2 regions of the Agromyces sp. Y182 genome follow, and region 1 is predicted to be linked to the other one. Evidence: riboswitches for the same ligand, from Rfam matches in the RefSeq annotation. Region 1 holds a riboswitch; the other holds the start of a gene.
What was found. A riboswitch is a leader RNA that binds a small molecule or an ion and turns the genes downstream of it on or off. The one in region 1 is predicted to bind thiamine pyrophosphate.

Region 2: it holds a riboswitch for thiamine pyrophosphate, as region 1 does, so the genes downstream of both, thiM (hydroxyethylthiazole kinase) here and AC1C2R_RS18090 (ECF transporter S component) in region 1, are expected to answer to the same signal.

Annotation. Positions count from the first base shown of each region.
Region 1 is NZ_JCAIUF010000002.1:751,911-759,025, forward strand. It holds gene AC1C2R_RS18065 (serine hydrolase family protein) at 1-1,138, shown strand, start outside; gene AC1C2R_RS18070 (hypothetical protein) at 1,198-1,455, opposite strand; gene AC1C2R_RS18075 (nucleoside/nucleotide kinase family protein) at 1,514-2,086, opposite strand; gene AC1C2R_RS18080 (energy-coupling factor transporter transmembrane component T family protein) at 2,083-2,856, opposite strand; gene AC1C2R_RS18085 (ABC transporter ATP-binding protein) at 2,853-4,343, opposite strand; gene AC1C2R_RS18090 (ECF transporter S component) at 4,345-4,980, opposite strand; TPP riboswitch at 5,019-5,128, opposite strand; gene AC1C2R_RS18095 (spore germination protein GerW family protein) at 5,187-5,519, opposite strand; gene AC1C2R_RS18100 (DNA polymerase IV) at 5,599-6,855, opposite strand; gene AC1C2R_RS18105 (hypothetical protein) at 6,912-7,115, opposite strand, start outside.
Region 2 is NZ_JCAIUF010000001.1:2,428,758-2,435,872, reverse strand. It holds gene AC1C2R_RS11240 (carbohydrate ABC transporter permease) at 1-610, opposite strand, end outside; gene AC1C2R_RS11235 (ABC transporter substrate-binding protein) at 682-1,974, opposite strand; gene AC1C2R_RS11230 (LacI family DNA-binding transcriptional regulator) at 2,139-3,167, shown strand; gene AC1C2R_RS11225 (signal peptidase II) at 3,174-3,821, opposite strand; TPP riboswitch at 3,889-4,000, shown strand; gene thiM (hydroxyethylthiazole kinase) at 3,991-4,887, shown strand; gene thiE (thiamine phosphate synthase) at 4,884-5,582, shown strand; gene AC1C2R_RS11210 (bifunctional hydroxymethylpyrimidine kinase/phosphomethylpyrimidine kinase) at 5,579-7,115, shown strand, end outside.

The DNA.
Region 1 (7,115 bases):
TGCAGCGGCATCCGCTGTGGGCTCGCCCACCGCGATCTCGCTTCCCACCGCGGGCGCGAGCGCGATCGCCGTCCTCGCTGACGACGGCGCGCCGACGACGCTCGCCGTCGCAGGCGACACGGCCGCGGTTCCGATCGGCAGCGCCGCAAAACTCATCGCCGTGCTCGCGACCCTCGACTCCCTACCGCTGCCCGCAGACGGCGGTGCCGGCCCGGCCATCAACATCGGACCCGAGGACTACACCGACTACCTCCGCTACGTCGCGGAGGACTCGCGCACCCTGCAGGTCTCGCCCGGCGAGAGCTGGACGGAGCGAGACGTCGTGCGTGCAGTGCTGCTCGCATCGAGCAACAACCACGCCGACACGCTCGTGCGCTGGGCGTTCGGCGGCGTCAACCCCTATGTCAAGGCGGCCAATGCCTGGCTCGCCGAGCAAGGCTTCACCGAGACCCGGGTCGCCGATGCGACGGGCCTGTCGGGCGACAATGTCGGCACCGCCGAAGAACTCACCCGCCTCGCGGCGCTGGCACTGGCCGACCCGGCGATCGCGGCGATATACGACACGGTGGAGTCCCCAGCGGTCGCCGGGGCGCGAAACGTGCCAGACGTGGTCGCCCACCTCGGCGACACGGGAGTGCGCGCCCTCGCCCGCAGCTACACCGACCAGGCGGGCCTGACCTTCCTCTTCGCAACCGAGATCCCGGGCGCGGAAAGCGAACCCCCACATCGCCTCGTCGGAGCGATGTCGCTCATGCCCGACTACGAGACGCTCGACGCAGCCGTCCGTACGGCGGTTGAATCGAGCGCGCTCACCGCGCAGCCCGTCGAAGTCATCACCGCCGGCACGCCCTACGCGAGTGTCGAAGCGGCCTGGGGAGACCGAGCCGAGCTCGTCGCCACCGTGAGCCAGACGGATGTCTCGTGGGGCAACCCGGGCGGCGAGGCATCCGTCGCCGTCGAAGCCTTCACGACCGCGTCGGCGGGCCGTGACGTCGGCAGAGTGGTCGTGGCCGCTGCCAGCGGGGATCTCGGCTCGCCGCTCGAGTTGACGAGCGACATCGGCGATCCGGGTCCGCTCTGGCGACTCATGAATCCGGCTGCGCTCATCGGGGCGTTCTTCGCCGATCAGCAGGGCTGAACCGAGGACCGAGACGAAGGCTGAACGGGTGGGCGCGCAGCCTCCCGCGTGCGGTACGTTCAGTCGTTCTCGTCGTCGGACTCGACCGGGTCGGAGTCATCCGCATCGAAGCGGAACTGCACTCGCACCTGTCCGTTGACCTCGCGCTCGTCGACCGCGTCATACCAGAACAGCGACTCGAGACCGTCGACGGCGGCGACCATGCCGACGCGCTGTTCGGGCTTGCCGCCCACGAGGATGCGCTGCTCGAACTCGCCCTCGAGTGGACCGTCGAGGAACTCCGCGACATATTGGGCGCCTGTCGTGTCTGTGCTCATGTGACTACCGTAGCGCTCGGTCGCACCAAGGGGCAGGGCGCCGCGCGAGGGCGCCGGCTCAGACGTCGACGACGCGAACCCGGAGATCGGCGCGACGCGCGGGTCCTGTACGCGCGACGTATCGGCGCCACTGCCGTTCCCAGAGTTCCCAATACGGATCGAATGCACCGTCGTCTCGTGCCAGCGCCCTGCGTTTGCGCACTCGTGCAGAGGCCTCCACCCAGACATGCACCGCGTCGACCCGCGCAACGGCCGCGAACGCGCCGCACCCCTCGATGACCAGCGTGTTGCCGGGATCGCTCGACTCGATCGGACCCGGACGATCCGTCGCCCAGTCCCATTGCCGCCACTGCCCCACCATGCCTCTCCCCCGGCGGGCGATGAGGGTGTGCGACAACTCGGTGCCGGCCCGTTCGAGCCCGGTCCAGCCGCGGTAGGCGTCGTCGAGACGAACGAGGTCGGGCGTTCGACCGGGCCAGGCCCGCAGGATCGCGTCGGCGAGCGTGCTCTTGCCGGAGCCGCTGGGTCCGTCGATCGCGATGATCTGCGATCGCCCCGTGCGTACCCGAGTGAGCACGGCCCGAACGGCGGATGCCGCGGGGCCGACCTCGACACTCGAGCGATCGGTCACGACCACACCGGGTGAAAAGTACCGGCCCAGATGGCCGCGCCGATCGCGAGCGCGGCGATGCCGACGGAGAGTGCGAGGAGCGCCGCGTCCGACCAACCGACACGGGAGACGCGCGCCCAGGTGCGCGGTCGGTCGGACCCGAAGCCGCGTGCCTCCATCGCGGTCGCGAGTTTGCTTCCCCGCCGAATGGCGAGCACGAGCAGCGCGAAGGCCATGGTCGCGAACCGGCGGATGGCCCCATGATCGCCGATGCCGCGCGCGCGGCGCGACAACGCCATCGCCCGCCAATCCTCGATGAACAGGCCGACGAGGCGTGCTCCCGCGAGTGCGCCCAGCACGAACCTGCTCGGCAGGCGAGCGATCTGTGCGAGCCCGTCGGCGAGCTCGGTCGGGTCGACGTTCATGAACAGCAGCACCGCCGGCAATCCGATCGCGAGTACGCGCACGGTGACGGCGATGGCGAGTTCGATGGAGCCGTCGGTGACCCGCGCCAGCCAGAACGACCAGTACTCGGTGCCCTCGGGCCGCCCGTACAACAGCATGCTGAGACCGGCGATCGGTGCCGCGATGAGGATCGGCCAGGTGCGGGCCACGAGCACTTTCGGGGTCACACCGGCCATGGCGAACAGTGCGAGCTGCACGATGAGTGCGACCGCGGCGCTCACCCAATCGACGGTGAGGAGCAGTGGTGTGGTGAGGAGCATCGCCGCGGCGAGGCGGCTGACGGGGTTGACGCGATCGACGAGACGCAGTCGAGGTGCCGCGATCATGCCGCCGCCTCCACCCGAAGGGACTCCCGGCTGAGATCGAGATGCTGATCGCCGAGCGCCGCGAGATATGCCGCATCATGACTGATCGAGAGCAGGGTCACCCCGTCGTCGACCAGCCCCCTGAGCAGGCCGACGAGTTCGATCCAGGTGAGACGGTCTTGGCCGAAGGTCGGCTCGTCGAGGATGATGACGCGGGGCTGCGCGACGAGCGCGCACGCGACCGTGAGCCGACGTTGCTCACCGCCGGAGAGCGTGAACGGGTTCGCCTCGGCGAGCCGGTCGAGCCCCAAGCGTTCGAGCACCTCGCGAGTGCGCAGACGGGTCGTCGCCGCGTCGAGACCCAGCGCCCGCGGGGCGACCTCGAGTTCGCGCTGCACGGTGGAGGCGACGAACTGGTGCTCCGGCTCTTGAAACACGGTTCCGATGCGGGTGAGCAACTCGCGCGAGCGCCATCGGATCGGCTCGCTGCGCAGCCCGCTCGCGAGTTCCGCTGACGCGCGCACGTGACCGGCGATCGGTGCCAGAAGTCCGCCCATCGTGAGGGCGAGGGTCGACTTTCCGGCGCCGTTCGGCCCCGTGAGCACCGTTGACGAGGCTCTCGGCAATGACAACTCGAGCCCCGCTCGCACGACCGCATCGCTCCGGCGGCCGATCGCGAGGTCGATACCGGCGAGATCGAGAACGGATGCCGCAGCGGCGGGCCGCGCCGACGTCACCGTCGGCGGCGAGCCGGGCACCCAGACCCCGGCGGCGAGGAGGGCCTCGCGCTGCGTGTCGATGACGTGTCGGGGGTCGCCGTCGGCGATGATACGACCGTTCCTGCCGAGCACCACCACGCGGGCCACGAGGTCGATCCAGACATCGACACGATGCTCGACCACGACGAAGGTCGCTCCGGTGCGCTCGAGCGTGCGGTCGACCGCGAGGCATACCTCGCTCACCCCGTCGGGGTCGAGGTTCGCGGTCGGTTCGTCGAGGAGCAAGAGCCCTGGACGCATCGCGAGGGCACCGGCAAGCGCGAGGCGCTGCTTCTGCCCGCCGGAGAGCGAGCTGGTCGGGTGATCGAGTGGAAGGTCGAGCCCGACGTCGTCGAGCGCGCGACGCACACGCGGCCAGATCTCGTCTCGCGGCACTCCGAGGTTCTCGCAGCCGAAGGCGACGTCGTCACCGACGCGAGCGAGGATCACTTGCGAGTCGGGATCCTGCAGCACGAGGCTCGCGCGGCCCCGCACCGATGCCGGCCACTCGCCGTCGATGCGCAGCGAACCGGTCTCCTCGCCCTCCTCGGCTCCGCCGTGAACTCCGGCAAGGGCGTGAAGGAGCGTCGATTTGCCCGAACCCGATGGCCCGAGCAGCAGCACCCGCTCCCCCGGTTCGATACGAAGGTCGATGCCATCGAGCGCTGCGTCGCGCCTGCCGGCGTGGCGCCACCCCCACCCGCGCGCCTCCACGCGCGCGGGCCGGATGGCTTCGGAGTCGTGACCCACGTCAGACCCGCTGAGTCACGTCTTGACCCGCGGCGAAACGGCTGAGCGCCCCGGTGGTTGCGAGGCCCCGCACGATGAGCCAGCCGAGCAGCCCGGCCAGGACCGCGCCCGACACGACCACCGTCGCGAAATAGAGTCCCAGGAACTCGGCGGACTTCTGCAGATTGCCGGAGGTGAAGAGCTCGAGGCTCCAGGCCGCCGCGCCGGCCGCCGCACCGGCGAGCATGGCGGGCAACACACCGAACCGGCGGTAGGCGAGGATCGCGAACACCAGTTCGGCGCCGAGCCCCTGCGCCACGCCCGAGTAGATCGTCTCGATGCCCCACTGGTTGCCGATCAGGGCTGACACGACCGCGGCGAGCAGCTCGACGAAGAGGGCCGCACCCGGCTTGCGGATGATGAGTCCGCCGAGCACGCCGCCGATGAGCCAGATGCCCACGGCGATACCGCCGAGGCCCGGCGTGAGCGCATCGGCCGCACTGAACCATGCGTAACCGATGTTGTTCCAGAAGAGGAAAAGAAGCCCCGTCGCGACGCCGATCACGCTGGCGACGACGATGTCGACGACCCGCCAACGCAGATTGCGCGGCTTCGGAGCGGCCGGGGATGTGCTGGTTTCAGTTGCTGCAGTGTGCACTGTCGTGCCCTTTCGATTCGTGGAAAGAGGCACGGGAATTGAGATGTGATTGCCCTCCCTGCGCTGGCATTACCCAGATCAGGTTCGACGGTCGAAGGTTGAGAACCTTCCTCTCAGCCCGGCTCACCGGACTCCCGTGTTCGCTGACGAGTATACGCCGACGAGCACGGTGAGGGTCGACCGCGACCGCCGCGACGGTGGGCGTCTCAGCGCTTGAGCGCTCTGATCACCATGCGCAGCGCCTTGCCGGTGACCCACACGAGCGGGGTGGCGACGAGCAGCAGGCCGATGAGGTTCGGTTCGAAGCGAACGCCGCCATCGCGACCGACGTATGCGCCGAGCGGAATGGAGAGGCCACCGCCGCCACCGCCGCCCGCCTCGTCGCCCTTCTCGTCGGAGCCGCTGCCGGCACCGAAGCCGTAGTATCCGAGCGCCACCGGCACGAGGGTGGTGCCGTCGATCTCGACGACGTCACCGTAGGAGGTCTTCACGCCGACGCCGGCGACGCTCTCAGCCAGTTCCAGTACGAGTTCAGCCATGCCTGCAACGCTACCCGCGGATGCGCCGCTCAGCCACCCCTCTCACGATTCGCCCTCGAACGGGTTCATCGCAACGCACTCACTCACCGCCCGCATCCTTGCGTCGTGACGACTCGACACGATCGACCGCCGGGCGCACGAGCGAAGCCGGCCGCACTGCGCCTCGACCGAAACGAGCGGTCACCTCATCGATGGTGCGCTCGGCCTCGCGCCACTCCTCGTCGGGGTCCCACAACATCGCACCGGTACCCGACGGCCGTAGCTGTTCGGCTCGAACACCGATGAGACGGATGCGCGCACCATCGCCGGCGAGTTCACCGAGGGCCGCGGATGCCTCGTCGTAGATGCGGCGCGCGACATCCGTGGGCTCGCCCAGCGTGCGCGACCTGGTGACCGTGCGAAAGTCGCCGTAGCGGAGCTTCAACACGACCGTGCGGCCGAGCAGCCCCGCCTTGCGCAGCCGCACAGCGACGTCGTCGGAGAGCCGGAGGAGCTCGCGCCGCAACTGCTCGAGATCGGTGAGGTCGTAGCCGAACGTGACCTCGTGGCCGATGCTCTTCTCTTCACGGCCCGTGACGACGTCGCGCGCGTCGACGCCCATCGCGAGATGGCTGAGTTTGGCCGCGAGGGCCGGCCCGAGCGCACGTTCGAGCGCATCGACCGGCATGGCAGCGACATCGCCGACCGTGCGCAGCCCGATGCGCGTGAGCGACTCCTCGGTGACTCGCCCGACCCCCCAGAGCGCCGAGACCGGCAGCGGGTGCAGGAAATCGAGCGTGCGCTCGGCCGGCACCACGAGCATGCCGTCGGGCTTCGCCCTGCTCGACGCCACTTTCGCCACGAACTTCGTCGCCGCCACGCCGACCGAGCAGGTCAACCCGGTCTCGCGGTGCACCCGCTGCCGCAGGGTCCACGCGATCTCGGCCGGGCTGCCGTGCAGGCGTCGCGCGCCCGACACGTCGAGGAACGCCTCATCGATCGAGAGCTGCTCGACGAGCGGGGTGACCTCTTCGAAGATGGTCATCACCCGACGCGAGTACTCGGTGTAGCTCGCATAATCGCCCCGCAACACGATCGCGTTCGGGCAGCGCTGCAATGCGAGCGACATCGGCATCGCCGAGTTCACGCCGTACTTTCGGGCCTCGTAGCTCGCCGCAGAAACAACCCCACGCCCGGCGGTACCGCCGACCAGCACCGGCTTGCCGCGCAGATCGGGCCGCTTCAACAACTCGACCGACACGAAGAACGCATCCATGTCGACGTGCAGGATGGGTGTCGCCGAATCGTCGACCGGGCCGGTGGTGACCTGCCGCGACGAGCCGTCCTGCTTGCTCATGCTCCGAACCTAGCCCGTGCCACTGTCATCGGAAGCTCAGGGCCAGCGATGGAGCATCAGAAACCGAAGTCGCCACCACCACCGAAATCGCCACCGCCGAAGTCTCCGAAGCCGCCCTGGTCGGAACCAGAAGCGTCATAGCCACCGGCATCGGCGCCCGTGCCAGCACCGTTCTCGCCGCCCGAGTCGCCCCCGGTGTCCCCGCCGTCGGCGCCCGCCTCGAACGAGGCGGGGTCGGGCAGGAACGCCTGCGCGATCGC
Region 2 (7,115 bases), on a different contig from region 1:
CCGCCTCGTACACGTCTTCGGGTATTCCCTGCAGGCCCACCAACATGAGCAGCATGTAGAAACCGGCGTAACGCCAGACGATGAGGAAGATCGTCGACCAGAGCGCGCCGTCGGGCGTGCCGAGGAACGTGAAGCCCCACGCCTTCATGAGGTCGGCGAACGGCCCGGCGATGGGCGAGTAGAGCACGTAGAACAGGAGCGAAGCGGATGCCAGGCCCAGCGCGCTCGGCACGAGGAACGAGGTGCGCAGCAGTCCCTTCCACCTGGTGGATTCCTGCACGAGCATCGCGAGCCCGAGGCTCAAGGCGAGCAGGATGATCGTCGTCAGCACCGTGTACTTCAGGGTGAACCAGATGGAGTCGAGGAAGAAGCGGTTGCCGACCGCGTCGACGTAGTTCTCGGGCAGGTTCCACCCCTGGTTGCCGCCGAGCAACGGCCAGTCGCTCGCCGACATCTGCAGCACGAGCAGCAGCGGGAGCCCGAACAGCAGCAGCACGAAGAGCGCGGTCGGCAGCGCGAAGAGCCAGCCGGTCACTGCGGCACGGCGACGAGGACGTCGGCGCTGCGCGCGACTCGAAGCGGATCCCGCTCCGGGAAGCGTGGCGGTCATGGTGGGCCTTTCGAGGGATGGCGGGCCGGCGCGCAGCCTGGACTCCGCGCGCCGGCCGGTCGAAGGTGCGGCTACTGCCCGAGGATCGCGGTGATCTCGTCGTTGTCGGCGTCGATCGACGACGCGTCACCCAGCACCGCGTTGCGGACCATGGTCAGCCACGGGCTGTTCGGCGCGTTGAACGCTTGCTGGAAGTTGATCGCGACGGGGGTATCGCCCTGACCGGCGACCTCGTTGATCGTGATCAGGCGCGGGTCCTTCTGCGAGTACTCGTTGTCGGCGAGGTCGGAGCGCGAGACCACGTCGTTGTCCTTCGCGAGGACACCGACCTGCGCGTCCTCGGACATCATCCAGCTGAGGAAGCTCCACGCCTGCGCGGCCTTCTTCGAGTCCTTCGAGACGCCGATGCCGTCGCCGCCGACGAATGTCGAGGCTCCGCCCTCGGGGCCGGGCAGACCCGAGACACCCACGTCGAACGGAGTCGACGAGAGCAGGGTCGCCGGGTACGGCATGATGCCGACCTTGCCCTCGGTGAACGCGGCGGTCCAGGTGGGGCCGGCCTCGTCCTTCGATGCGGGCAGCACGGCGCCCGAGTCCCAGAGGTCCTTCCAGATGGCGTAGATCTCCTTCGACGTGTCGCTTGCGAGCAGCGACTCGGTGCCATCGTCGGAAAGCACCTCTTGTCCGTCGGCCCAGTTGCTCGGGAACCACGTGAAGACGAGGCATCCGCCGCAGTTCAGGCCGGTGGCCGTGCCGTACGTGTCGGGCTTGTTCAGGCCCTGGATGGCCTTGGCCCACTCGGCGAACTCCTCGAGGTTGGCGGGGCCCGCCTCGGCGTCGAGCCCGGCCTCGGTCGCGAGCTCCTTGTTCCAGAACAGCATCGACAGGTCGAGCACGAACGGCAGCACGTACTCCTCGTCGTCGAGCGTGCCGGCCGAGAGGTGGCCCTTGTTGATCTCGTCCTTGAAGTCGAAACCGTCGATGTTCGCCGTGATGTCCTGGAACAGCCCCTGCTCGACCCAGTTCGGCACGTAGACGATGTCGGCGGCGAACAGGTCGGGCAGACCGTTGGAGCCGGCTGCTGCACCGACCTTCGCGACGTAGTCGTCGTTCGGCACGACCGTGAGCTCGACCTGGTTCTCGTGGCTGTCGTTGTAGGCCTCGACGAGGAGTTTCGCCTGCTTCTCGAGGGGCGCACGCGTCCAGAGCGTCAGGGTCGTGCCGTCGTCGACGCCCTCGGCGCCGGCGTCCGCGAGGCTCGTTCCGGGTTCGTCGCCGCCCGTGCAGGCGGCCAGCCCGATCGTGAGAGCGCCGGCGGCGAACAGAGCTGCAGCCCGCGTCATCCGGCGATTGCGTGATCTCATCCGTGTACTCCTTGCTCGTCGTTGAGAGGGCGCCGAGACGCCCGGAATGTCAGGTGCTGGTGCGGCCTTTCCGAAATTTCCGAAAGGCCTTTCGGCACGCTACAGTGTGAATCTCCCGGCCGTCAAGAGCGACAGCCGGTAGCGTTTCAGTTGAGGAGGCGAACATGGCGAGAACCGGCTCGGGCAGCTCACGGGCGGCGACGCTCAACGACGTGGCCCGCATGGCAGGCGTCTCGCTCGCGACCGCCTCGAAGGCCATCAACGGCCGCGACCAAGTCGCCCCGGCCACGCGCAAGCGCGTCATCGACGCCGCCGAACAGCTCTCGTTCACACCCAACTCGCTCGCCAGAAGCCTCATCGCCGGCCGCACCGGAACCGTGGGCCTGCTCACGAGCGACCTCGAGGGCCGGTTCGTGATCCCCATCCTCATGGGCGCCGAGGACGCGTTCGGCGCAGGTCAGATCAACGTGTTCCTCTGCGACGCGCGCGGCGACACGATCCGCGAGCAGCACCACCTCAAGGCGCTGCTGAACCGACGCGTCGACGGCATCATCGTCGTGGGACGCCAGACCGACCCGCGACCGTCGCTCGGCCACGACCTCCCCGTGCCCGTGGTCTACGCCTACGCGCCATCAGACGACCCCGGCGACGTCTCGGTGACGCCCGACAACATTGCCGGCGGACGCATCGCCGTCGAGCACCTCCTCGCCACGGGGCGGCGGCGCATCGCGCACATCACGGGCGAGCCCGAGTACGCCGCCGCACAGGATCGTGCGGTCGGCGTGCAGGCGGCCCTCGCCGAAGCCGGACTCGAACTCGTGGGCGACGTCATGACCTCGAGCTGGAGCGAACACTGGGGCCGCGCAGCGGCCGGCATGCTGCTCGCCCAGCATCCCGACATCGACGGCGTCGTCGCCGGCAGCGACCAGATCGCGCGCGGCGTGATCGACACCATGCGCGACCTCGGCAAGCGCGTGCCCGAAGACGTCGCCGTCATCGGGTACGACAACTGGGAGGTGCTCGCCGTGAACTCCCGTCCCGAGCTGACGAGCATCGACGCGAACCTGCAGCAGCTCGGGCGCACCGCGGCCATGCGAATCTTCGACGCGATCGACGGCACCGAACCTGACGCCGGCGTGCATCACCTGCCCGTGCGGCTCGTGATCCGCGGGTCGACCATCGAGCGTCGCTGAGGGGCGCTATGCGGATGTCTCGGTGCCGGTGTTCGTCTCGGCAGCGGTGTCGGAGTCGGTAGCCGTGTCAGCGTCGGTAGCCGTGTCAGCGTCGGCGTCAGCGTCAGCGTCAGCGTCAGCCGAGTTGACAGCGCCGCTGCGATGCACGCCCTTGAAGGTCAGCACGAGCACCATCACGGCGCCGGCGAAGATCGCGATGTCGGCCACGTTGCCGATGAAGAGGTTGCCGTAACCGATGAAGTCCACGACATGCCCGCGACCGAATCCCGGTTCACGGAACAGCCGATCGCCGAGGTGGGTCGCGGCGCCGCCGAGCAGGAGACCGAGCGCGATCGCCCAACCCCGTGAGCGCACCGGCCACGCGAACACGATGATGGCGATGACCCCCACTGCCGCCAGGATCGCGAACACCCAGGTGAACTCGGTGCCGATCGAGAATGCGGCGCCGGGATTGTACACGAGCTGGAAGCGGATCAGGTCACCGATCAGCGGAACGGACACCCGCTCCTCGAGTGCGGCCTCGGCCCACCACTTCGAGGCCTGGTCGATGAGGATCACGACGACGGCGAGGAGCGCGACGAACCAGAACAGGCGCGGCTTCACCGTGCTCTCGAGGGCGGGAGCGGGCGGCGGCATTGAGGGGTCGGAACTCACCGCTTCATTATCCTTCGCGCGAGACGCCCGTGTCGCCGACCGTCACCGGGCGACCGCTAGGCTTCATCGCAGTGACACGGGGTGCCGTGCATCGCTTCACCGAAGCGGGCATGGCTGAGAACACACCCGTCGAACCTGATCTAGTTCGAACTAGCGAAGGGATGTCGCGATGAGCGATCGTCTGCCAACCGACCCTGCCCGGCACTCTGCCGAGCTCCTGACCCTCGTGCGCGAGGCGACGCCGCTCGTGCAGTGCATCACCAACAGCGTCGTCACCAACGTGACGGCCAACACTCTGCTCGCCCTCGGCGCGGCCCCGGCCATGGTCGACATCCGCGGTGAGGCCGGGATCTTCGCGCGAATCGCGTCGGGGCTGCTCGTGAACCTCGGCACGCCGCACGAGGAGCAGCGAGATGCCGCCCGCGAGGCGGTGGCCGCGGCATCCGAGACCGGCACGCCCTGGGTGCTCGACCCCGTCGCCGTCGGCGGACTGCCCGTGCGCACCGCGTTCGCCCACGAGCTGCTCGCGCAGCGCCCGACCGTGATCCGCGGCAATGCGAGCGAGGTCATCGCCCTCGCCGGCAGGGGCAGCGGCGGACGCGGCGTCGACGCCTCCGATTCGACCGAGTCGGCAGCGGATGCCGCGGCTCACCTCGCCCGGGCGCACGGCTCCGTCGTCGCGGTGTCGGGCCCGATCGACCTGATCACCGACGGCCGGCGGGTTGCCCGGGTCGCCAACGGCGACGTGCTGCTCACCCGGGTCACGGGCGGCGGTTGCGCCCTCGGCGCCGTCACCGCGGCCTTCCTCTCGGTCACCGACGACGCGTTCTCCGGCGCCGTTGCAGCGACGCTCGTCTACACCGTGGCAGCCGAGCTCGCGGCCGCGGGTGCCGCCGGGCCGGGCAGTTTCGCACCGCTGTTCCTCGATGCTCTCGCGCAGGTCACGGCCGACGAGGTCGCCGAGCGCGGGCGGGTGCAGCTCGTCGAGGTCGCCGCCGACGCGCACACCGCGGTGGCGGCCGAACTCGCATCCGTGGCATTGCCCTCGACGTCGGTGCGGTCGTGACGGCGCACACGGCGCTCGATCTCTCGGTCTACCTCGTCACCGATGCGGCACTCTGCGGCCCGCGGGGCGTGACGTCGGTCGTCGCCGATGCGGTCGATGGCGGGGTGCGAGTGGTGCAGCTGCGCGACAGGCTCGGCTCCTCGACGGAGCTGCTGACGCTGCTCGAAGGGCTGTGCGCCGTGATCGACGGGCGGGCGACGCTGCTCGTGAACGACCGGCTCGACGTCGCCCTCGCGGCACGGGCGAACGGCTTGCCCGTCGACGGTGTGCATCTCGGCCAGGGTGACGCCGCGGCGACGATCGCGCGTGAGCGGCTCGGACCGAACGGCGTCGTCGGCCTCACCGCGAACACCTCGGCCCACTTCGAGGCCGTACGACGGATGCCGCGTGGCACGGTCGACTACCTGGGCGTCGGCGTGATCCGGCCCACCGTGACGAAGCCCGATCATCCGCCGGCACTCGGCGTCGACGGGTTCGCACGACTCGCGGCCGAGGCCGAGTTGCCGTGCGTCGCGATCGGCGGCATCACTCTCGGCGACGTCGCGCCGCTCCGTGACGGCGGCGCCGCCGGGGTCGCCCTCGTCTCCGCGATCTGCGCCGCCGCCGATCCCCGCGACGCTGCGCTGCACTTCGTCGACGCTTGGGCGGCCATCGCGCCACCCCGCGACCGCCGCGTTTCGGAGGCCCGGCGATGAGCGAGACGGCCACTCGAGCGGTCGACATCGGCGCCGTGGCATCCGCTCGCCTCGCACTCGAGACCGCCACGCCCCCGCGAGGCCGCCACACGCCCGGCGTCCGCAGCGTGCCGCGCGACCGGCGGGTGCCGCGCGTGCTCAGCATCGCCGGTACCGACCCGACCGGCGGTGCCGGCATCCACGCCGACCTGAAGTCGATCGCCGCTGTCGGCGGCTACGGCATGGCGGCGGTGACCGCGCTCGTCGCGCAGAACACGCGGGGCGTGCGCAGCGTGCATCTGCCGCCGGCGTCGTTCCTCGCCGAGCAGCTCGATGCGGTGAGCGACGACGTGACGATCGACGCCGTGAAGATCGGCATGCTCGCCGACGCAGCGATCATCGGCACGGTCGACGACTGGCTCGCGCGCACGCGGCCCCCGGTGGTGGTGCTCGACCCGGTCATGATCGCGACGAGCGGCGACCGACTGCTCGATCCCGACGGCGAGCAGGCACTTCGCGCGCTCATCCCCCGGGCGCACCTCATCACGCCGAACCTGCACGAACTCGCCGTGCTCGCCGGCGAGCCGCACGCACTCACCTGGCCGGCGGCGCTCGAGCAGGCCCGACGAGTCTCGCGCGAGTTCGGCGTGCTCGTGCTCGCGAAGGGCGGCCACCTCGACGGCGCCGACGCTCCCGACGCGCTCGTCGACGCCGAGACCGGCACGATCATCGAGTTCCCGGGGGAGCGCATCGAGACCACAGCCACGCACGGCACGGGGTGCTCGCTCTCCTCCGCGATCGCGAGCCTCCGCGCAGAGCTCGGAGATTGGACCCTCGCGATCATCGAGGCCCGCCGGTGGCTGCGCGAGTCGCTGCGGCACGGCGAAGCGCTCGAGGTCGGCCGCGGGCACGGGCCGATCAGCCACTTCGCGGGGCTCTGGTCCCGCGGCGGGGTACGCACCGCGCCGACGCCCGCCGAGGTCGAGGCGGAGTGGTGGGCGTCGATCCACGACCTTCGCTCGGCGATCGACGGGCTCGCGTTCATCCGCGAGCTCGCCGACGGCACGCTCGAGCGACCCGCGTTCCTCCGCTACCTCGCGCAGGACGCGCTCTACCTGCGCGACTACGCGCGCGTATTGGCCGATGCCTCGCGTCTCGCGACGGATGCCTCGGAGCAGGCATTCTGGGCGAACGCCGCACACGGCTCCCTCGTCGGCGAACTCGAGCTGCACGAGACATGGCTCGACTCGGCCGGCGCATCGACATTCGCGGCCGAGCCCGACGCCGCGACGACCGCCTACCTCGGCCACCTGCTCTCCACTGCGGCCCGTGGCGACTACGCGGCGCTCGCCGCCGCCGTACTGCCCTGCTACTGGATCTACGTCGACCTCGGCGAGCGGTTCGCGGACGGCGTCTTCGGTGCGACGGCGACGGCGACGGCGACGGCGCATCCGTATGCCTCGTGGCTCGCGACGTACGCCGACCCCGCGTTCGCCGTCGCGAACCGCGAGGCGATCGACATCGTCACGCGCCTGGCGGCGAGTGCGACGCCCG